Linked DNA regions of Roseibium sp. Sym1. The protein of the gene in region 2 interacts with the protein of the main gene of each other region in a pairwise test. Links are inferred from orthologs where the notes say so. Each region holds a gene or a part of one and is shown on either strand. Other genes may lie near its edges. The genes, in order: O6760_RS04655 and O6760_RS26215.

Region 1 (11,373 bases), 4.6 Mb from region 2 along the record:
ACGTGAACTGCTCCAGAAACTCGGTGAATTCAAAATCAGCGGACACCGCGAAGACGGCAAGCGCGATGACGAGCGCTGCCACGCCCTCCGCCATCACCCGGACAAGAGAGGCCTGGCGGGAGGCAAGCCGCCAGATCTCGATCACCGCGATTGTCCCGAGGCTCCAGGCAAACAGGGCGGGGGCCGCCAGAGGCGCAATGCCGAAAAGGGCCTTGCCGAATATGCTGCCGGCGGTCTCCAAAGACGTTCCGAAGCGGACGCCTATGACTGCCCTGATCAAGAGCGGCACCGAGACCAGGAGCGCGACCATGAAGATCAGCGACCCGGTCAGTTCCAGCCGGAAACCTGCGACCGTATACATCGGCGCGAACAGGAGCGGCGTGAACAGGGCCGCCAGGCGCAGGTTCAGCTTGAGGCAGACGAGCACGAAGGCCAGGCTGGTCAACGCGTAACAGAGGAACTCGTAAAGAACGAGTGTTGCCGTCTCCGCCCCCACCCCGGCAAAGAACCAACCGGACAGGATCAGATGCAGACGCGGCTGAAGGTGATAGTTTTCAAGCCCCGGGAACTGCACCGCCAGCAGGGAATTCCAGTGGCGGCCGGTCTCGGCGACTTCCATTGCCCAGGGGACGAAAAAGAGGTCGTCCACATTGGGGATCGTCCCCTCCGGCCAGAAAAAGACCAGTCCGCACAGGACCGGCAGGACGAGACCCGCAACGAGCAACAGCCCTCCTGTTGAAGAGGCCGACATTCCGGTCCGCGTGATGTGTTCCCGTTCCAAGCGACACCTGATCCGAAGAAAAAGAAAAGCCGGAGGCTCTTATCTCCCAAGAGCCTCCGGCTTCCAACCTGTTTTCGTGCAAGCCGCCCGAAACGCACGGCCAGGCCGGTTACGAGTGGATCGACTTCGCGAAGGCGCCGAGCGCGGCCTCCTTCACGGCTTCCGACATGGTCGGATGCGCGTGGCAGGTGCGTGCCAGATCTTCCGAAGAGCCGCCGAACTCCATCAGGACGGCGGCCTCGTGGATCATCTCGCCGGCGCCGAAGCCGACAATGTGCACACCCAGGACCCGATCGGTCTTGGCATCGGCCAGAACCTTGGCGAAGCCGTCGGTCTTGTTCATCGCGCGTGCCCGGCCGTTGGCCGAGAAGACGAACTTGCCGGTCTTGTACTCGACACCGGCCGCCTTCAGCTCTTCCTCCGTCTTGCCGACGGAAGCGACTTCCGGCTGGGTGTAGACCACACCCGGAATGACGTCGTAATTCACGTGACCGGCCTGGCCTGCCAGGATTTCGGCAACGGCAACACCCTCGTCCTCGGCCTTGTGGGCCAGCATCGGACCGGCGACCACGTCGCCGATGGCGTAGATGCCGTCGACATTGGTCTTGTAATGGCCATCGATCTGGACACGGCCCCGGTCGTCCAGCGCAACACCCGCGCCATCGAGGCCAAGCCCCTCGGAATAGGGCCGGCGGCCGATGGCGACCAGCACGATATCCGCGTCAATGGTTTCCGCATCGCCGCCCTTGGCCGGCTCGACCGTGACAGCGAGGCCCTTGCCCTTCTTCTCGACGCCGGTGACCTTGGAGGACAGCTTGAACTCCATGCCCTGCTTTTTCAGCATGCGCTGGAAGTTCTTGGAGACATCGCCGTCCATCGGCCCGAGAATCTTGTCCATGAATTCGACCACGGTGACCTTGGACCCAAGGCGGTTCCAGACGGAACCGAGTTCCAGGCCGATCACGCCGCCTCCGACGACGACGAGCTTGCCCGGCACCTTTTCCAGTTCCAGCGCACCGGTGGAGGACACGACCTGCTTCTCGTCGATCTCCACGCCCGGCAGCGGCATCACGTCGGAGCCGGTGGCAATGACGATGTTCTTCGTTTCAAGGACATTCGCCTTGCCGTCCTCGGCCGTGACCTCAACCTTCCCGGCGGCAAGGATCTTGCCGGTGCCCGCGTGGACGTCGATCTTGTTCTTCTTCATGAGGAAGGAGATGCCGTTCACATTGGCGTCGACCACGTCGGACTTGTGCTTCATCATCGACGGCAGGTCGAGCTTCGGCTTGTTCACCTTGATGCCGATTTTCTCGAAACCGTGCCCGGCTTCCTCGAACATCTCCGAGGCATGCAGCAGCGCCTTGGAGGGAATGCAGCCGATGTTGAGGCAGGTGCCGCCGAGCGTCGCCCGTTTCTCGACAACGGCTGTCTTCAGGCCGAGCTGCGCGGCCTTGATCGCGCAGACATATCCGCCGGGGCCGGTTCCGATGACGACAAGATCATATTGGGACATTTTGGGTCGCCTTTGCCTCTTTCAATTCAGGTTCAACAAGATGGTTAGGGAAGGATAGCCCGCCCGCCGGAGACATCGAGGATGGCCCCGGTCGTGTAGCTGGACTGGTCGGATAAAAGCCACAGGATCGCGTCGGCCACCTCATCGGCGGATCCCGCGCGTTTCATCGGCAGCCTGGACCGGAGCTGGGCAACACGGTCGGGGGCACCGCCGGACGCATGAATTTCCGTGTCGATGATGCCGGGGCGAATGCCATTCACCCTGATGCCCTCGTCGGCCACTTCCAGCGCGAGCCCCACCGTCATCGTGTCGATGGCGCCCTTGGCCGCCGCATAGTCGACATACTGGTTGGGCGCACCGAGCTTGGACGCCGCCGAGCCGAGATTGACGATGACGCCGCCCGCGCCGCCGTGTTTCGTCGACATGCGTTTCACCGCCTCGCGGGCACACAGGAACGCACCGATCACGTTGATGGAGAACATCCGGGTGAGACGTTCGACCGTCATTTCATCAACCCGCTGCGACAGGTCGACGACACCCGCATTGTTGACGAGCGCCACCAGCGTGCCGAGCCTGTCGGCTTCCGCAAACAGGTGCAGCACATCGGCCTCGTTCTGGACATCTCCCTGAATGGCAACGGCCTTGCCGCCGGCCTCGACAATCTCCGCAACAAGCGTGTCCGCCGCAAAGGCGTTCTGCGCATAGTTGACGATCACCGTATGTCCCAGGTCTGCAACTTTCCGGCAGACGGCGGCACCGATCCCGCGGCTTCCGCCCGTTACCAAAACAACTTTGTCAGCCATCAATCGTCACCACGGGTTCCTATTGCCCTTTCATCAGGGTCAGTTCCTCGGCGCCGCGGCCACCGCCCCAAAGGCCTTTCAGCCGGCCGTCGTCCGACAGGGCATAGACAACAGGCGTGTCGTCACCCCAGTCGACCCGGAGCACATTGCCGTCCAGCTCTCCAACACCGCGATAGCCCGATGCACCGACTTTCCAGACCAGCGTGTATTTGCTGCCCTGACGCGACAGTGCCACGGTGCCGGTGTAGGTGGAGCCATTGGGATTGCGGCCGGAGACGGCATAGGTGCCTTCCGCCAGGACCAGGGAACTCTGGGCCGCGCGCGCGTAGAGAGACAGCTGTTCCGTCGCCGACCCGTCGGCCCATTCACCGTCCAGGTTGTCGTTGCCGCTGAACGTGTAGACGACGGGGTGCTTGGCGCCCCAGTTGACCACCAGCATGCGGCCGGCGAATTCACCGACCCCGGTGAAAATGTCCTTGCCGATCCACCAGGTGAAACGGACCTTTCCCGCGTCCGGCCCCTCTTCCGGCGTGATCGCCATCATGCCGTCATAGACCGTGCCGTTCGGATTGGTGCCCTGGACCCGGTAGATGCCCGAGATCCGGCGTGCCGGCCCCGAGCGCGCGAGACTGTCCTGCAGCGCCTTGCCGAGAGAGGAAACGGCCGCCACCTTGGTGGTCGCCGTGGTGTCCCCGGCCTGCGGGACGAAGGTGAAATCGCCGAAGAAGGACGAGGAGATCCACGGCGTCTGCCGGCCGTCCGTTTCCTGGAAGACCCCCTTCAGCGTGCGTTTGAAGGTCTGTTCCAGGTTGAGCGCGGGCGTTTCGATCGCGCTGGCCAGATGCTTGGTATAGGGGCTGTTGTTGCCCTCGCCATCCAGCGCCACGCCGCCGGGCGAGGTCGAATAGGACACAAACAGGCGCGCGGAACTGTCGATGCGGGTCAGGCCCCGGGTGGATCCGGTCAGCGGGTTGTTGCGGCAGGCATCGAGCACGACGATGTTCAAGCCCTCATGGGCCGATGTCATCACGTCGACCGCCTCGCTCACGGCGAAGGCATCGTCGAGCAATGCTTCCCTTTCGGCAATGTTACCACCGACAGGCAGCAGGTAGTTCTCGCCGTCCTTCTGGATGCCGTGACCGGCATAGTAGAACAGGCCTACACCACCTCTTTGCCGGAGCTTGTCGCCAAAGGCCCGGATCGCCTCGTCCATTGCGGGCCTGCCGGCATCGGTCTGCAGAATGACCTCGAAACCGGCGGCCTTGAGCGCCCTCGTAATGGCAACGGCATCGTTCACGGGATTGGCAAGCGGCGCATAGTCGTAGGCGGCATTGCCGATGACAAGCGCCGTGCGCGGCTGCTCGGCCTGCGCGGCTGCGTGTTGAACGACCAGAGTTCCGACCAGGAAAACAATCGCCAGAAGATGACGCAACAACCTGCTCATTCCCGTGCCCTCCCGATGCTTGTGCCCTATCCCGGCGTGGCTGTTGTTACTGTTCCGCCAGGGCCAGCCGCAGGCCGAACCCGGCGAAGGTCGCCGCTACCGTCCGGCGCATCCAGACCATGACACGATCGCTTTTCAGGACTTTCTCGCCGATCAGGGCGGCAAAGAGACCGTAGACGACGAAGACCCCGAAGGTCATCGCCATGAAGACCCCGCCCATCAGCAGCATATCGAGCGTCGGACTGGCGGCGGCGGGGCTGACGAATTGCGGCAGGAATGCCAGAAAGAACACCGTCAGCTTGGGATTGAGAATGTTGATCAGAAAGCCGGTGCGCGCGGTCGCGACAAAGCTCTTGCGCGCGCTCCTGTCGGCTTTCAGCTCCAGCGGACCGCTGTCCTTCAGCGTCTGCCAGGCGAGATAGAGAAGATAGGCAACCCCGGCATACTTGACCGCCTGGAACACCAGCGCGCTGGTATGCATCAGCGCGGCCAGCCCGATCACGGAGGCGAGGATCGCCGGAATGATACCGAGCGTGCAGCCGAAGGCGGCGGCGACCGATGCCTGCCGCCCCTTGCCGAGCCCGACCGCCACCGTGTAGACGACCCCGGTTCCGGGAACCAGCACCACGATCAGGGCTGTGATCAGAAATTCCAGGCTCATGATGCGGGTCCTTCAGGGTCGTTGCGGATGGCGGTTCCGGATCAGAGATCCAGAACCAGGCGCTGCGGGTCTTCCAGGCTTTCCTTGACGCGGACCAGGAAGGTGACGGCTTCCTTGCCGTCGACGATCCGGTGGTCGTAGGAGAGCGCCAGATACATCATCGGGCGGATCACCACCTGGCCGTTCACGGCCATCGGACGTTCCTGGATCTTGTGCATTCCCAGAATGCCCGACTGCGGCGCGTTGAGGATCGGCGACGACATGAGCGAACCATACACCCCGCCATTGGAGATGGTGAAGGTGCCGCCGGACATATCAGCCATGCCCAGCTTGCCGTCCCGGGCCTTGCGGCCGAGATTGCCGATTTCCTTCTCGACCTCGGCGATGGACATCTGGTCGGCGTCCCGCACCACCGGAACCACCAGGCCCTTGTCGGTGCCCACGGCGACGCCGACATGGCAGAAGTTCTTGTAGATGATGTCGGTGCCGTCGATCTCGGCATTGACCGCGGGAACTTCCTTCAGCGCATGGGTCACCGCCTTGGTGAAGAAGCCCATGAAGCCGAGCTTGACGCCGTGTTTCTTCTCGAAGAGGTCCTTGTACTGCTTGCGCAGCTCCATGACCGGGCCCATGTCGACCTCGTTGTAGGTGGTCAGCATGGCTGCCGTGTTCTGGGCATCCTTCAGCCGGCGCGCGATGGTCTGGCGCAGCTTGGTCATGCGCACGCGTTCCTCGCGGGCCTCGTCCGAGGCGTTGACCGGACCGCGGGCAACGGCGGCCGGTGCCGGGGCGGACGCGGAGGTCGCGCTCGAGGACAGCGCGTTGATGACATCTTCCTTCAGCACCTGGCCGCGCTTGCCGGACCCGGAGACCTGATCGGCGGACAGGTTGTTCTCGGCCATCATCTTCTGGGCGGACGGCGCCGGCGGCATGGACGAACCGGTGCTGGCGGCCGGAGCGGACGGCGCCGGGGCGGCAGCGGCCGGTGCGGCGGCAACGCCCTCGCCGGACGGATCGATCTGGCACAGCAGCACGCCCGGCTCGACCGTGGTACCGGTTTCCGCGGCGATCTTGACGACCGTGCCGGCGACCGGAGCCGGAACTTCCTGGGCCGCCTTGTCTGTTTCCAGCTCGACCAGCGTGTCGTCGGCCTTGACCGTGTCACCGACCTTGACGCTCCACTCGCCGACTTCGGCCTCGGTGACCGATTCACCGGCGCTCGGTGTCACGACGTCAACCAGGTCGGCCTTGCCGGACGATTTGCCCTGGGGCTTGTTGTCCTGCTTGGCGGATGCGGCCGGAGCCGCGCCCGCACCTTCGGCGATCTGGCCGAGAAGCGCGCCGACCTCGACGGTGTCGCCTTCCTTGACGACGATGCTTTCCAGGGTCCCTGCCGCCGGGGCCGGAACCTCGACCGTCACCTTGTCGGTTTCAAGCTCCACCAGCGGTTCGTCCTGGGCAATAGCGTCGCCCGGTTTTTTGAACCACTGCGCAATGGTTGCTTCGGAAACGGATTCACCCAGCGTGGGCACGCGAATTTCGGTTGCCATGGTCGCCTTCTCTTAAAATTACCTGGCCAAATTTTGAAAAGAGGGCCCGAAAGCCCTCTCAAGGATTAGTCTCCGAGCGCCTCTTCGAGGAACGCCTGCAGCTGCGCCAGATGCGCGGACATCAGACCGGTCGCGGTCGAGGCCATCGCGTTGCGGCCGGCATAGCGCGGACGCTGGTGCTTGGCGTCGATCTGTCCCAGAACCCATTCGATATAGGGCTCGACAAAGAACCAGCCACCCATGTTCTTGGGCTCTTCCTGGCACCAGACCATCTCGGCCTGCGGGAAGCGCGCCAGTTCCATCATCAGCGCCTTCTTCGGGAACGGATACAGCTGCTCGACGCGCAGGAGGTAGACATCGTTGATGCCGCGTTTCTCGCGCTCCTCGAACAGGTCGTAGTAGACCTTGCCCGAGCACATGACGACCCGCTTGATCTTGTCGTCGGGAACAAGCTTGCTTTCCTCGTTGAGGTTCGGACCCCAGTCGTCCCACAGCAGGCGGTGGAAGGTGGAGTTCGGTCCGAGTTCTGAGAGGGCCGACACCGCCTTCTTGTGGCGCAGAAGCGATTTCGGCGTCATCAGAACCAGCGGCTTGCGGATATCGCGGCGCAGTTGGCGGCGCAGGATGTGGAAGTAGTTGGCCGGTGTCGAGCAGTTCGCCACCTGCATGTTGTCTTCGGCGCAGAGCTGGAGGAAGCGCTCCAGGCGGGCGGAAGAGTGTTCCGGCCCCTGGCCTTCATAGCCATGCGGCAGCAGGCAGACCAGGCCGGACATGCGCAGCCACTTGCGTTCGCCGGAAGAGATGAACTGGTCGAACAGGACCTGCGCACCGTTGGCGAAGTCGCCGAACTGGGCTTCCCACATGGTCAGCGCACGCGGCTCGGTCAGCGAATAGCCGTATTCGAAGCCGAGCACCGCCTCTTCCGACAGCATCGAGTTGATGACCTCGTAGCGCTGCTGGTCGGGCGAAATGTGGTTCAGCGGAATGTAGCGGCTTTCGTCTTCCTGGTCGTACAGCACCGAATGACGCTGGGAGAACGTGCCACGCTCGCAGTCCTGACCGGACAGGCGAACCGGATGCCCCTCCTTCAGAAGCGATGCGAAGGCAAGCGCTTCGGCGGTCGCCCAGTCGATGCCCTCACCGGTCTCGATCATGCGCTCGCGATGTTTCATGAACCGGGCAATGGTCCGGTGGATGTTGAAGCCTTCCGGCACGTGGGTCAGCGCGCGTCCGATGTCCTTCAGTTCCTCCATCGGCAGGCCGGTTTCACCGCGACGCGGATCGTCCTCGTCGTCGGCCCGCTTCATGCCGGCCCATTTGCCGTCCAGCCAGTCGGCCTTGTTCGGCTTGAAGGCCTGGCCCGCGTCGAACTCGTCGTCCAGATGCTTGCGCCAGTCGGCCTTCATCTTGTCGACTTCCTCCTGGCTCAGGACACCTTCCTTGATCAGGCGGTCCGAATAGAGCTGCAGGGTCGTCGCGTGCTTGCGGATCTTGCGGTACATGATCGGCTGCGTGAACGCCGGCTCGTCGCCCTCGTTGTGGCCGAAGCGGCGATAGCAGATCATGTCGATGACGACAGGCCGATGGAAGGTCTGGCGGAACTCGATGGCGATCTTGGCCGCGAACACGACGGCTTCCGGATCATCGGCATTCACGTGGAAGATCGGTGCCTCGATCACCTTCGCCATGTCGGAGGGATACGGCGAGGAGCGCGAGAACCGCGGGTTGGTGGTGAAGCCGATCTGGTTGTTGATGATCACATGGACCGAGCCGCCGGTGCGGTGCCCGCGCAGGGCCGACAGGCCGAAACACTCGGCGACCACGCCCTGGCCGGCAAATGCCGCATCGCCATGGAGCAGGAGCGGCAGCACGGTGCCGCGATCGACTTCCGTGGTCTCGATAAAGTTGCCCTTGTCGTTGGCGGCAAGCTGATCCTGCTTGGCGCGGGCCTTGCCGAGCACCACGGGGTTGACGATTTCCAGGTGCGACGGGTTCGCCGTCAGCGACAGGTGGACGTCGTTGCCGTCGAAGGTCCGGTCCGAAGAGGCTCCGAGGTGATACTTGACGTCGCCCGACCCTTCCACGTCGTCCGGCGCGTAGGAGCCGCCCTTGAATTCGTGAAAGATGGCGCGGTGCGGCTTGGCCATCACCTGGGAAAGCACGTTCAGGCGGCCGCGGTGCGCCATGCCGAACACGATTTCCTTGAGGCCCATCTGGCCGCCGCGCTTGATGATCTGTTCGAGCGCCGGGATCAGCGCTTCACCGCCGTCCAGGCCGAAACGCTTGGTGCCGGTGTATTTGACATCCAGGAACTTCTCGAAGCCTTCGGATTCGATCAGCTTGTTCAGGATCGCCTTCTTGCCTTCGGCCGTGAAGGCCACCTGCTTGTCCGGGCCCTCGATGCGTTCCTGAAGCCAGGCCTTCGCAGCCGGGTCGGAAATATGCATGAACTCGACGCCGAGGGTCGAACAATAGGTCCGCTTCAGGATTTCCAGCATCTCGCGGATGGTGGCGTATTCGAGACCGAGCACGTGATCGATGAAGATCTTGCGGTCCCAGTCGGCTTCGACAAAGCCGTAGGAGGACGGGTGCAGTTCTTCATGGTCGCCCTTGCCGGCAAGGCCGAGCGGGTCGAGATCGGCGTGCAGGTGGCCGCGCATGCGGTAGGCGCGGATCATCATCAGCGCGCGCACGGAGTCGCGGGTCGCCTGGTGCACTTCCGGTTCCGACAGCGGCGTGCCCTTGGCTTCCGCCTTCTTCTTCAGCTTGTCGCCGATCTTCTGCTCGATCGGCCCCCAGTTGCCGTCGAAGGCGTTGACCAGGTCGCCATTGGCCTCGATCGGCCAGTCCTTGCGTTTCCAGGTCGCCCCGCGCGCTTCCTTCAGGACGGCTTCCTTCTCGTCCTGGAAGGCGGCAAAGAAGTCCCGCCACTCGGCATCGACCGAATTCGGATCCGTCTTGTACTGAGCGTAGAGGTCTTCGATATAGGCTGCGTTGGCGCCGTAAAGCAACGACGTCAGTGCGAATACGTTGTTCGCTTCCTGCCGTGCCATGTCCTTTAGCGGAGGGCTGCTCCGCCCTTTATGTTTAGGCGGGCCGAAAATATGACCCGCGGCCGGTTCCCCACAATGGCCGGTGCCAGGGTAACCCCGTCACACCAGCCCCTCGAAAAATGGTTACGGCACGGAAACCGCGCCGGAACCCATCCTTTCACCATGCAGCAGGAAACGTAAACAGTTTCCGTCCCCTGCCGCAAATATTCTTGGCGTTTTAGCCCTTCAGGACCTCAAGAAGGGTCTCGCCGAGCTTCGCAGGCGACGGCGACACCTTGATGCCGGCATCTTCCATGGCGGCGATCTTGTCTTCCGCGCCGCCCTTGCCGCCGGAAATCACGGCACCGGCATGGCCCATGGTGCGGCCCGGAGGCGCCGTGCGGCCGGCAATGAAACCGGCCATCGGCTTCTTGCGGCCCTTCCTGGCTTCGTCCTTGAGGAACTGCGCGGCCTCTTCTTCCGCCGAACCGCCGATCTCGCCGATCATGATGATCGACTCGGTCGCGTCGTCTGCCAGGAACATTTCCAGGACGTCGATGAACTCGGTGCCCTTGACCGGGTCGCCGCCGATGCCGACAGCGGTCGTCTGGCCGAGGCCGGCGACAGTGGTCTGGTAGACCGCTTCATAGGTCAGCGTGCCGGAGCGGGAGACCACGCCGACGGAGCCCTTCTTGAAGATGGAGCCCGGCATGATGCCGATCTTGCACTCTTCCGGGGTCAGGATGCCCGGGCAGTTCGGACCGAGCAGGCGCGACTTGGACTTGTCCAGCTTGGCCTTGACCTTGACCATGTCGGCCACCGGAATGCCCTCGGTGATGCAGACGATGAACGGCACTTCCGCCTCGATCGCCTCGATGATCGCGGCGCCCGCGCCTGCCGGCGGGACGTAGATCACGGACGCGTCCGCGCCTGTGGCTTCCTTGGCCTCGCCGACGGAGGCAAAGATCGGAAGCTGGGCAGCGCTTTCGACGCTGCCCCAGGTCTCGCCACCCTTTTTCGGGTGAACACCGGCGACCATCTTGGTGCCGTAATATTCAAGCGCCTGTTCCGTGTGGAACGTGCCGGTCTTGCCGGTCAGGCCCTGAACGATGATTTTCGTGTCTTTATTGACGAGGATGGACATTTACGCGCCCCCCTTCACGGCTTTCACGATTTTCTGGGCGGCGTCGTCGAGATCATCGGCGGCGATCACGTTGAGACCGCTTTCGTTGATGATCGTCTTGCCGAGTTCCACGTTGGTGCCTTCCAGGCGGACAACGAGCGGAACCTGCAGGCCGACTTCCTTGACGGCCGCGACCACGCCTTCCGCGATCACGTCGCAGCGCATGATGCCGCCGAAGATGTTGACCAGGATGCCCTTCACGTTCGGATCGGAGGTGATGATCTTGAACGCGGCCGTCACCTTCTCCTTGGAAGCGCCGCCGCCCACATCGAGGAAGTTGGCCGGCTCGGCGCCGTAGAGCTTGATGATGTCCATGGTCGCCATGGCAAGGCCCGCGCCGTTGACCATGCAGCCGATGTCACCGTCGAGGGCGACATAGGCGAGATCGTGCTTGGACGCCTCGATT
Region 2 (10,747 bases):
CAAAGGGAGCGACGATCACGATCAGGAACGGCAGGGCCAGCATGGTGATGCCGATGAACTGGACAATGGTCTGGCCCTTGGACGTCACCAGATCAAGCTGGCGCAGGGCCTGGGTCGCCCAGACCACGCCTGTCATCGCCGCAATCGTGAGGGTGAATGCATAGACCGTTCGGCGGATGATGTAACGTTCAATCGTATTCATAAGCGCGCCGGGAAGGGTCCTTGCAAAAATGACGATAAACGGCCTGGCACCGAATAACACGGAATGTGGTGAATGGCCCATGAATAAGAATGGTAAATATACATTAATTTTTGCCGCCCTTGCCCAAAAGCTGTTGAAACCCCATGATTTGTCGGAGCACCCGCAATCCATGGGATATGGGGCACACGTTCTCTACCGTCCCAAGGGTCAGGACCCTGGGCTCCTCACGAAAACAACGAGATCGACGAATGACAAAACTTTCAAAAATGTCCTTTTCCAAGGCTGCGGCCCCGAAGGCGGGTGTGGCGGTGATCCTGACCGGCGAGGGGCTTTCCCTCGGGCCGCTCGCGGAAGAGGTTGTTGCCGGTCTGGAGGGCGGGCTGAAACGGAGTGCCGGTATTGCCGGATTTTCCGGAAAGAAAAAGACCAGCATGGATCTGGTCGCGCCTGCGGGCCTCGGACTGGACCGCCTGATCGTCTTTGGCCTGGGCAAGCTTGAAGACATGACGAGCGATGACTGGCGGGCTCTGGGCGGAGCCGTTCTGGCGGAGCTGCAGAAGGCCAAGGCGGATACCGCCACCGTGCTTCTGGATGCGCCGGAAACCACGATTGCAGCGGCGACGGCTGCGGAGTTTGCCATGGGAGCCAAGCTGCGGGCCTACGCATTCGATGCCTACAAGACGAAGAAAAAGGACGAGGAAAAGACCAAGGACCTGAAACTCACGCTGTCTGTCGCGGATCCAAAGGCCGCGAAGAAGGCCTGGGGAAGCGCCGAGGCCATCGCCGATGGTGTCCTGCTCGCACGCGATCTGGTCAATGAACCGCCCAACGTGCTTGGCCCGGTGGAATTCGCCGGGAAAGCCAAGGAACTGGAATCTCTCGGTGTCGAGGTGGAAATCCTCGGCGAAAAGGAAATGAAGAAGCTCAAGATGGCCGCCCTGCTGGGCGTCGCCCAGGGCTCTACGCGGCCGCCGCAATTGGCGGTGATGCGCTGGAACGGCGGCAAGAAGGGCACCGCACCCGTAGCACTGGTCGGCAAGGGCGTGGTCTTTGACACAGGCGGCATCTCGATCAAGCCGGCCGCGGGCATGGAGGACATGAAGGGAGACATGGGGGGCGCCGCCGCCGTCGTCGGTGCCATGCATGCCATCGCGGGCCGAAAGGCCAAGGCCAATGTCATCGGTGTCATCGGGCTCGTGGAAAACATGCCCGACGGCAATGCACAGCGCCCGGGAGACATCGTGACCGCAATGTCCGGCACCACCATTGAAATCCTCAACACCGACGCCGAGGGGCGCCTGGTGCTGGCCGATGCCCTCTGGTACACGCAGCAGAAATACAAGCCCGCGATCATGATCGACCTGGCGACGCTGACCGGCGCGGTTCTGGTCGCCCTCGGGAACCTGAACGCCGGACTGTTTTCCAACAATGACGAACTGGCCGACAAGCTGCTGGCCTCGTCCAAGGCCAGCGGAGAACCGCTTTGGCGGCTGCCGCTGTCGAAGGACTACGACAAGATCATCGATACGCCGAATGCCGATGTGAAGAACACCGGCGGTCGCTGGGCCGGGTCCATCACGGCGGCACAATTCCTGCAGCGTTTCGCCAATGACGTGCCCTGGGCGCATCTGGACATTGCGGGAACCGCTTTCGGCGCCCCCAAGGACGACATCTGCCAGAGCTGGGCGTCCGGCTATGGCGTGCGTCTGCTCAACCAGTTGGTCGCCGATCACTACGAAGGCTGACTGCTTGTGAGAAACCCGCCCCGGGCGAAGCTTCGGGGCGGGCGACATGCCAAACAAAAAAGCCCGCCGGAAGGCGGGCTTTGGCAGTGTATTGTCCGGCTGTTCAGCAGGTCTTGTAGGTCTGGCAGGCTGTCGCCGGTTCGACCAGAAGCCCCATTCCGAACGTGGCACCCGCAACAACCGCCACCAACGCAACAAACACAACAACACGTGTAAGCATACACAAAGTCCCCTTTAGAGCTGGGTCGGGAATACCGGTCACCAGCCGCTTCAAATGATCCTTGGATCGTCCCCGGGAATGAACCCTAGTCAATCGACATTTTCGAAGGGTTAATGATACGAGTCTTGTGGTGAGTCCATGATCAGATTGCCGGCAGGGCCATTTGGAGCCATCGGTGTTGCATGGCTGCATCACATGCCGCGCGGCCTCTGGACGGCAGGGACCCGGCAGGGGATGTGACCTTGAGGAAACGTGGGGCTGGAGCCTGGAATGAGCGTCGAAGTTGTTTTCTATCACCTCCTGCACAAACCTCTGGAAGCGGGCTTGCCCCAGCTCCTGCAGAAATGTCTCGAGAGAGACTGGTCAGTCGTCGTGCAGACGGGCTCACAGGAACGCTGCAATGCGCTCGATGCGCACCTGTGGACATTTGCCGATGACAGCTTCCTGCCGCACGGCACCAAAGCCGACGGCCATGCGGAGCATCAGCCCATCTACCTCACCGCGGAGCAGGACAACCCCAATGAGGCAGACGTCCGTTTTCTTGTGGACCGTGCGCAGCCCCCGCCGCTAGGCTCCTACAAGCGTGCGATCTACATGTTCGACGGCAATGACGACAGCGCCGTCCAGGAAGCGCGTCAGAGATGGAAGGACGCCAAGGCGGAAGGCTTTGAGATTGCGTATTGGCAGCAGACCCAGGCAGGTGGCTGGGAACGCAAGGCGTAGGAAATCCAGCATCAAGGCAAGGGTAAGATGGCCAAACTGAAAATATCCTCTGCGGACATGGTTGCCAGGGCTCGGGAGCGGATCGAGGAAGTCGAGACGGCCGATGCCATCGGTCTTGTGGCAGATCCGGGCGTTGTCTTCATAGATCTGCGCGATATCCGTGAACGGCAAAAACTTGGTTTCATTCCGGGCAGCGTGCATTGCCCGCGCGGCATGATCGAATTCTGGGTGGACCCGGAAAGTCCCTATTTCAAGGACGTCTTTGCACAGGACAAACGCTTCGTTTTCCATTGTGCCGCAGGTTGGCGGTCGGCCCTGACCGTGGCAATGCTGAAGGACATGGGGTTCGAAGCCGCCCATCTGAAGGACGGCTTCAACGACTGGATCGACAAGGGCGGGCCGGTCGAGAAAAACGACTGACCGGCCGCGCGCCTGCCGGAGGCGTTTAGTTGTCCGTGCTCGTCAGGGGCAGATCGTCATCCGACGTCTCCGTTTCCTCGATCACGGTCGCTTCGCGGATTTCGTCGATCTTGCCGTAACTGTCCCCGACGCCGAGCACGTCTTTCGCCCAGTCAAGCAGCTCTTCGTCGACATACTCATCGCCATATTCCCGGACCCGGTTCTCGTTCGCCATGGCAAGCAGAGCCTCTGTCAGGGCGTCGTCCGAGACATCGCCGGCAAGCGTCTCCAAACTGTCCTTCTCGGTCTCGAAGGTCGTTTCCGCGTCCTTGAACGTGGTGAACTCGTCACTTTCCAGCGCGTTGCTCAGCGCCTCGCGCTCGGCAGCGAAGGCTTCAAGCTCCTCGTCCGTGAAGTCTGTCGTATCGACTTCGTCGAAGGCGGCAAGGCGCTCTTCGAGCTCTTCGCTCGTCAGGTCTTCATAGGAGAAGTCGTCATAGGGCTCGATGGATGCCAGCAGCTCATCAAAGTTGTCGCGGGTGGTGGTCAGCTGTTCCTCCAGCTCCTTCAGGGAGTCGGAGAACTGCTCGTACGACAGAGTGTTGTTGATGTAGTCCTGGATCGCCGCCAGATGCGGTGCGTTGGAATTGATCAGGGCGTGATAATTCCGGTTCAGCGAATTGAGCCGTGCCAGCTTGGCATTGAAGTTCTTCGGCTTGCCGCCGGGATGCGACTGGGGCGTCACGGCCACGCTGGCGAGCGTCGCGCGTTCGGCTTTCGGCAGGCGATGGCTTTGCGATTTCACACCTCCGCCGCGAGACGCACTCTTCTGCCGGGTCTTGTTCTTGGGAGTGCCGAAGACCGAGTTCAGAAAACCGCCAAGACCATTGCCGGACACAGTCTTGCCGTTGCCACGGTTGCCGTTTCCCGCGGACTTGTTCCCGTTCCCGTTCCCGTTCCCGTTGCCGTTTCCATTTCCTCCGCCGTTCCCGTTGCCTCCGCCGTTTCCGTTTCCGTTTCCGTTGCCATTCCCATTGCTGTTGCCGTTCTTGGCGAATGCCTTGTCAGAGGGCAGGAGGGATCCGGGCAGGTCGGGCGCGAGGGCCGGTACGAGAACCAGTGCCGCGGCACCAACCAGCAATGTGACGGATTTTGCGAGGGACATTCCATTTCCTTTTGCATGTCGTGTCAGGGCATTATCATTCAGACAGCCATCGCCGTGGCGCGACTACCCGCGCAAGCGGGTAAAGCGTGGCGCGAAAGTCGGAACGTTCTGTGACCACAACACGTAGGATTTTAGATAGTTCCGGAAAAACCGGGAAACAGACAGAACGTCAGCGCAATCGCGCCAGCAGGTGGGGCACCTTGCCGATATGGTCCAGCCGGAAGAACCGATCGTGCCCCTGCGGCGCGTCGGCCTCTTCCAGTGCCCAGGTCACGTCATAGGGCACATGCGCGCCAAAGGCGCCGGCATTGAGGGCCGGTACGATGTCCGACTTCAGGGAGTTGCCGATCATCAACGCTTCGTCCGGACCGGTGCCATGCCGGGAAAACAGGGTGCGATAGGTGTCTTCCGACTTTTCGGAGACGATCTCGATGGCGTCGAAATGGACGTCAAGGCCGGATGCGGTAACCTTTCGCTCCTGGTCGAACAGGTCGCCCTTGGTGATCAGCACAAGATGGTAGTCGGCCTTGACCGCTTTCAGCGTGTCCTCGACATGGGGCAGGGGCTCGACCGGGTGACGCATCATCTCGCGTCCGGCCTCGAGGATCTCGGCGATGACATCCGCGGACACCTTGCGGTCGGTCACTTCGATGGCGGTCTCGATCATGGACAGGGTGAAGCCCTTCACGCCATAGCCGTAGTGCAGCACGTTGCGCCGCTCTGCCGCCAGGAGCCGTTCGGAGAGATGGTTTTTCTCCGTGTAGTCCGCCAGCAGTTCCGCGAAGCGTTCCTCGGTCAGACGGAAGACGCGCTCATTGTGCCAGAGCGTGTCGTCGGCATCGAAACCCAGCGTGGTGATCTTGGCCATCAGGACGCCTCTTCATATTCGGCGGAAAGCTCGAGCCAGTCCTCTTCGGTCTTGACCAGCTTCTTTTCGCAGAAGGCCCGTTCCTTGGCGAACTTGGTCGCCCGGTCAGGCTCCTTTGCAAAAAATTCCGGATCGGCGAGCGCCTCGTCGAGCCTGCCGATCTTCTCCTGGAGGCGGGCCATTTCCTTCTCGGCCGCGTCAATCTTCTGTTTCAGCGGCTTGAGCTGACTGCGTTTCTGGGCGGCATCGCGGCGCTTTTCCTGCGCCGACGCTTTCTCCGCCTCATCCGCGGCAGCCTTGTCCCGCGCCTTTTGCGCCGCTTCGGGGCCTTGCAGGATCAGGCGCCGGTAATCTTCCATGTCGCCATCATAGGCCGCGACCCGGCCATCCGCGACCAGCCACAGCCGGTCCGCGCAGGCCTCGACCAGATGGCGGTCGTGGCTGATCAGCACGACAGCGCCCTGGAACTCGTTCAGCGCCATCACCAGGGCTTCCCGGCTGTCGATGTCGAGGTGGTTGGTCGGTTCGTCGAGGATCAGGAGATGCGGACCGTCGAAGGTGGCAAGTCCCAGGAGAAGGCGTGCCTTTTCACCGCCCGAGAGATCTTTCGCGGGTGTGTCCATGCGGTCCGTCGGCAGGCCCATCCGGGCCACACGTGCACGCACCCTGGCTTCCGGCGCGTCGAGCATGAGGGCGCGGACATGGGCGACCGCGCTTTCGGCGGGCTTCAGTTCGTCCAGCTGGTGCTGGGCGAAAAAGGCGATCTTCAGCTTCGAGGCCTTTGTGATCTCCCCGTCCATCGCGTCGAGGCGACCGGAGATCAGCTTGGCGAAGGTCGACTTGCCGTTGCCGTTGGCTCCGAGCAGGGCGATCCGGTCGTCCGTGTCGATGTTGAGCGTCAGCCTCGACAGGATCTTCGTCTCGCCATAGCCGGTCGAGACATCCTCAAGCTTCAGGATCGGCGGTGCCAGCTGGGTCTCGGGATCGGGAAAATGGATCGGCTTGCTGCTCTCGTCGGTGAGGGCCGCGATCGGCTGCATCTTTTCCAGCATCTTCAGCCGCGACTGTGCCTGCCGCGCCTTGCTGGCCTTGTAGCGAAAGCGGTCGACAAAGGCCTGCATGTGCTTGCGCTGGGCGTCCTGTTTTTCCTTGGCCTTCTCGGCAAGGATCATCGCCTCGCGCCGCTGCCGGTCGAAACTGTCATAACCGCCCGAATAATAGGTCAGCTTGCCGCGCTCCAGATGGACGATGCTGTCGACCGCCTTGTTCAGCAGGTCCCGATCATGGGAGATCAGCAGCACCTGGTGCGGATAGCGGGCGACGTAGTTTTCCAGCCAGAGCGTGCCTTCCAGATCCAGGTAGTTGGTCGGCTCGTCGAGCAGCAGCAGGTCCGGCTCGGAGAACAGGACAGCCGCCAGGGCGACGCGCATGCGCCAGCCGCCGGAAAAGGACGAGCAGGGCCGCTGCTGGGCCGCCGCGTCGAAACCGAGGCCGGACAGGATCGATCCCGCGCGTGCCTCCGCCGTGTGGGCACCGATATCCGCGAGGCGGGTGTGGATCTCGGCAATCCGCTCCGGGTCGGTTTCCGTCTCTGCTTCTTCAAGCAGCCGGCTGCGCTCGGTGTCGGCCGCCAGCACAACTTCCATCAGCGTGTCTTCCGTGCCGGGCGCTTCCTGGGCAACCTGGCCGATACGGGCGCGTTTGGGGATCTGCACGCCGCCGGTCTCCGTCGACAGGTCACCGGTGATGATCTTGAACAGCGTCGATTTGCCCGCGCCATTGCGGCCCACGAGCCCGGTCTTGGCCTTGCCGGGCAGGGTTACGCTGGCTTTGTCGATCAGGAGACGATCCCCGATCCGGTATGTAAGGTCCGAAATCTGCAACATGGGCCGGATGTTTGGCGAAGCCGCCTCAAGGATGCAAGCGGAAACCGGAAGGAACATGCGTTCGAGCGGCGGGCTGTGGCATCGCTGCACGCCTGCAAGCCGCCGCTGCAAACATCAGGGGTGCAGGAAGGCGAGAACCTCGGAAAGGATAAGCCGGTGCTGCTCGATCCGTTCCGCATGGCCCTTGATACAGACGATCTCGTCTCCGGGTTCATGCTCTTCCAGAATGGCAAAGCCCTCCGGCTTGCACACGCCCATGAAGTCGAAATGGCCGGTATCGGCGAGTTCCACATGACGGACCTTGTCGTCCGGCAGGGCGGCGGCCAGCGCCCGCGACTCGGCTTCCTGGTCGAGCATGTCGGCACGTCCCGAGCCGAGTACCAGCACGGGAATGTCGATGGCGCCGAGGCTCTCGCGAGACAGGACCGGCGTTCCGCCGAGATCCAGGCTGATGACCTTGGTTAGCCGTGGGTCCTTGCGGGAAGTCGCCATCTCGATCCGGTCGCCATCCGTTTTCGCGATGGACCACCCGGTTAGCACTTGGCAGGCAACAGGTAGATTCTCGCCCGAGCACACACGCTCATACCGGTCAGGTTCGAATTCGGCGCCGGCTAGAAGCATCACGGTGAAGCCGCCGAGGGAATGCCCGGCCGCATAGATCCTTTCGCGATCGATCCTGTCTTTGTAGACGCTCTCCTCGGTCAAAAAACTGATCAGGCGGGAAAGATCTATCGGCCGGTCCCAGAGCTGGCGGGTCTGATCGGGATCGCGAAGAAACGTGCTGGTGCCCGGGTGATTCACCATGGCGACGACAAAGCCGCGCCGGGCAAGCGCCGAGCCAAGCCAGGCCTGATTGAGCGTGTTGCCGTACATCCCGTGCGAGACGACAACGAGCGGAAAGACACCTTCTGCGGGCGCTCCGTCCGGATCGGCCGGCGCCATCTGCCAGACCTTGCTCTTGTCCGCTATGGCATATTGGTCAGGCGTCGCGGTCGGATACCAGATGTCGCCTTCAAGCGGCCGGTCTGCGCGTGCATCCTCGATCGTTATCTTGGCGGCGCCGGGGCCGAAGGGCAGGGCGTCGCCGGCCCCTGCTGGGAGTACAAGGAGGGCGGTAACGGCGAGAAAGGCCGCCGTCCGGCACAGTCTTGTGGTCAGGGCGCGTGAGGGTGTCTGCGCGATCATGGGATCTCCAATGCGGTTGCGGGGAGCCATTCAGATGCGCGCTGCCTGACCTGTTGACAATTGCCGGAGAGGCGCTGTCCTGTCCTCAAACGTGATAAAGGACAGATGCATCAAGTCCTTTGACCGAATGAGCCCGCGATGATCAGCATTCCGGTGTCCTTCCTGCTCGCTGCCCTCTTTCTTGGACTGGCATTGGCGGCGTTCGCGTGGCGGTCGCTGCCGTTTCCGGCGCGCGGCATGTTTGCCGGGCTGTTCTGCCTGATGGCACTTGAGGCCAGCCTGGTCGGGATGCGCTTTGCCTATGGGCATATCGAATTTCTCGCGGTCCAGCAGGTGCTGCCCGTCTGGGTGGCGCCGAGTGTTTATCTGGCCTTCTGTGCGTTGACGGGTCCGGTGGCGGATTTCCGGCGCCGGATCCTGTTTCATGGCGTGATTGCCCTGGTTGTGACAGCGGCAATGGCCCTGCCGGTTCGGATTGCCGGCTATGTCGATGCCCTGATTGCCGCCAGCTACATGGTCTACACACTGGCGCTGATCCGGTTGTGGCTGGAAGGCGCCGACCGGTTTTCAGAAGCGCCGACCGCGCTGGGCGGCATTTTGCACCGGTTGCTTCTGGTCGCCATTTTCGCGATGGCTGCGACGCTGTTTGTCGACGTCTGGATCGCGTTGCTGTTTGCCCAGGCGCGTCAGGATGCCGCCGCCCGCGCCGTCTCGGTGGCCAGCCTTTTGTTTCTCGCCGCTGCCATAATTCTCGTGCTGCTCTCGTTGCGGTCACGCCGGACGAAACGCTCCCGAAGCGTTTCCGCCGAGGCGGCCGGCGAAGACGGGACGCTGGTCGAGACCGCCAGACGCCTTCTGGTCGATCAGGGCTTGTTCAGGGACCCGGGCCTGACGCTAACGCGGCTCGCGCGCCGGGCCGGGGTGCCGGACAGGGACCTTTCCCGCGCGGTCAACGCGGTGACCGGGATGAATGTCAGCCAATTCGTCAATCAGGTGCGGCTGGAAGAGGCTGCCCGGCTGCTCAAGACCACGGACGCTCCGGTGTCGCGTATCCAGGAACAGGTCGGCTTTCTGACACGGTCGAATTTCTATCGCGAATTCCAGAAAAGTTACGGCTCTGCGCCGGGTACGTTCCGCAAGATCGCTCACTCGTCGTCCTGATCTCCGTCGGGAAGGCTCAGAAAAATCTCGGCGAAGCCGCCGAGCAGTTCGTGACAGAGGATCAATTCCCGTGTGTCCGGGTCCCAGAAGGCATTTTCCTCGTTGCAGGTTGTTGCGCGGAACGTCACCTCTTCCGGCAGGTCGTAAAAGGTGTCCAGTTCTTCCGCGACCAGTTCCATCAGTTCGCTTTCTTTCAGGAACACGGCCATGGAGTCCAGGCCCGCCGGTGCCGGTTCATGGACGACCCTGATTTTTCCACCCGGGTCGTCCGCGTCCCTCAAATGTGGGGAGGTGACGATGTCCCAGGAATCCGCTGCCTGTTCATAGTCGTAGCCACAGGATTCGATCCGGTCCGCCGGGAGTTCCAGATCCCGGGCCAATCCGCGGAAAGCCGACGGGTCGGCGCCGACCATAAGGCACAGAATGGCATAACCGCGCTGCTGGTCGAGATCGTGCTCGTCGTAAAAGACAAGGTCTTCATAGGCCTCTTCGGCAATCAGGAACCATCCGATCATTGCCTGGGCGAGGTAGAGGTCCATGTCATCGTTGTCGGCCGCCAGCATGGTCACCGTTGCAAGATTGTCGACAGCATCCTCTTCCTGGGCGAGCACCGGCAGGCCCAGTTCCGAAATCAGCATGTGGCCGCCCTCGTGATAGAGCGTGAACAGCACATTGCCCGCCACGAAGACGAACAGGTCCTCCAGGTCGTCCTGGGGCAGGCCGGTGATGACCTGGTCGAGTGCAACCGGAGGCGCTGGGTCCTGACCGCTCGTGGTGGTCGCCGACAGGGCCGGTGAAACCGTTCCTGCCCATATAAATGTGCAAAGGGCAAATATCAGCGATGGCTGCGCGAAAACCTTGAGCATTGTCCCGTTCCTGAAAGGCATTTTTTACAGAGCGCGCACGGACGATCTGCACTGTTTCGCAGGAGACTATTCACAGTGGAAGCGGTTTGCCAGCATGGAAGATCCTTGCCGACATGAAACTGTCATGAGCGCGCCCCCTTGCGAGCCAGACGGCGCACCGTTATTAAGGCCGCGAAAATCGAATTTCCGGGCCCGGCAATCCGCCGGTCCAACCTGTAACAAGAAAGACGAAACCATGGCGATTGAACGCACGTTTTCCATGATCAAGCCGGATGCCACCAAGCGCAATCTGACCGGCGCCATCACCGCAAAGCTGGAAGAAGCCGG

Evidence for each region.
Region 1: the proteins of O6760_RS26215 (region 2) and O6760_RS04655 interact in binary tests that used the Escherichia coli proteins (3 or more experiments, as listed by UniProt). The link is inferred for Roseibium sp. Sym1 from one-to-one orthologs.

What each region holds. Positions count from the first base shown.
Region 1 is NZ_CP114786.1:1,022,795-1,034,167, forward strand. Bases 6,618-10,129 are described here. They hold O6760_RS04655 (2-oxoglutarate dehydrogenase E1 component), read right to left. Parts: upstream 9,806-10,129; coding sequence 6,818-9,805; downstream 6,618-6,817. Other genes in these bases: odhB (2-oxoglutarate dehydrogenase complex dihydrolipoyllysine-residue succinyltransferase), read right to left, coding at 6,618-6,752; sucD (succinate--CoA ligase subunit alpha), read right to left, coding at 10,023-10,129. Also shown: O6760_RS04625 (hypothetical protein), read right to left, coding at 1-724; lpdA (dihydrolipoyl dehydrogenase), read right to left, coding at 891-2,294; O6760_RS04635 (SDR family oxidoreductase), read right to left, coding at 2,339-3,097; O6760_RS04640 (caspase family protein), read right to left, coding at 3,117-4,541; O6760_RS04645 (LysE family translocator), read right to left, coding at 4,588-5,202; more of odhB, read right to left, coding at 5,244-6,617; more of sucD, read right to left, coding at 10,130-10,928; sucC (ADP-forming succinate--CoA ligase subunit beta), read right to left, coding at 10,929-11,373. UniProt on the Escherichia coli protein: E1 component of the 2-oxoglutarate dehydrogenase (OGDH) complex which catalyzes the decarboxylation of 2-oxoglutarate, the first step in the conversion of 2-oxoglutarate to succinyl-CoA and CO(2).
Region 2 is NZ_CP114786.1:5,653,769-5,664,515, reverse strand. Bases 4,766-7,651 are described here. They hold O6760_RS26215 (ABC-F family ATP-binding cassette domain-containing protein), read right to left. Parts: upstream 7,209-7,651; coding sequence 5,322-7,208; downstream 4,766-5,321. Other genes in these bases: O6760_RS26210 (alpha/beta hydrolase family protein), read right to left, coding at 7,323-7,651; O6760_RS26220 (HAD family hydrolase), read right to left, coding at 4,766-5,322. In the rest of the region: LPS export ABC transporter permease LptF, read right to left, coding at 1-202; O6760_RS26240 (leucyl aminopeptidase), read left to right, coding at 451-1,947; O6760_RS26235 (DNA polymerase III subunit chi), read left to right, coding at 2,438-2,890; O6760_RS26230 (rhodanese-like domain-containing protein), read left to right, coding at 2,918-3,310; O6760_RS26225 (hypothetical protein), read right to left, coding at 3,336-4,454; more of O6760_RS26220, read right to left, coding at 4,624-4,765; more of O6760_RS26210, read right to left, coding at 7,652-8,393; O6760_RS26205 (helix-turn-helix transcriptional regulator), read left to right, coding at 8,532-9,554; O6760_RS26200 (DUF4344 domain-containing metallopeptidase), read right to left, coding at 9,539-10,420; ndk (nucleoside-diphosphate kinase), read left to right, coding at 10,656-10,747. UniProt on the Escherichia coli protein: Genetic data indicate it may be involved in ribosome assembly or function.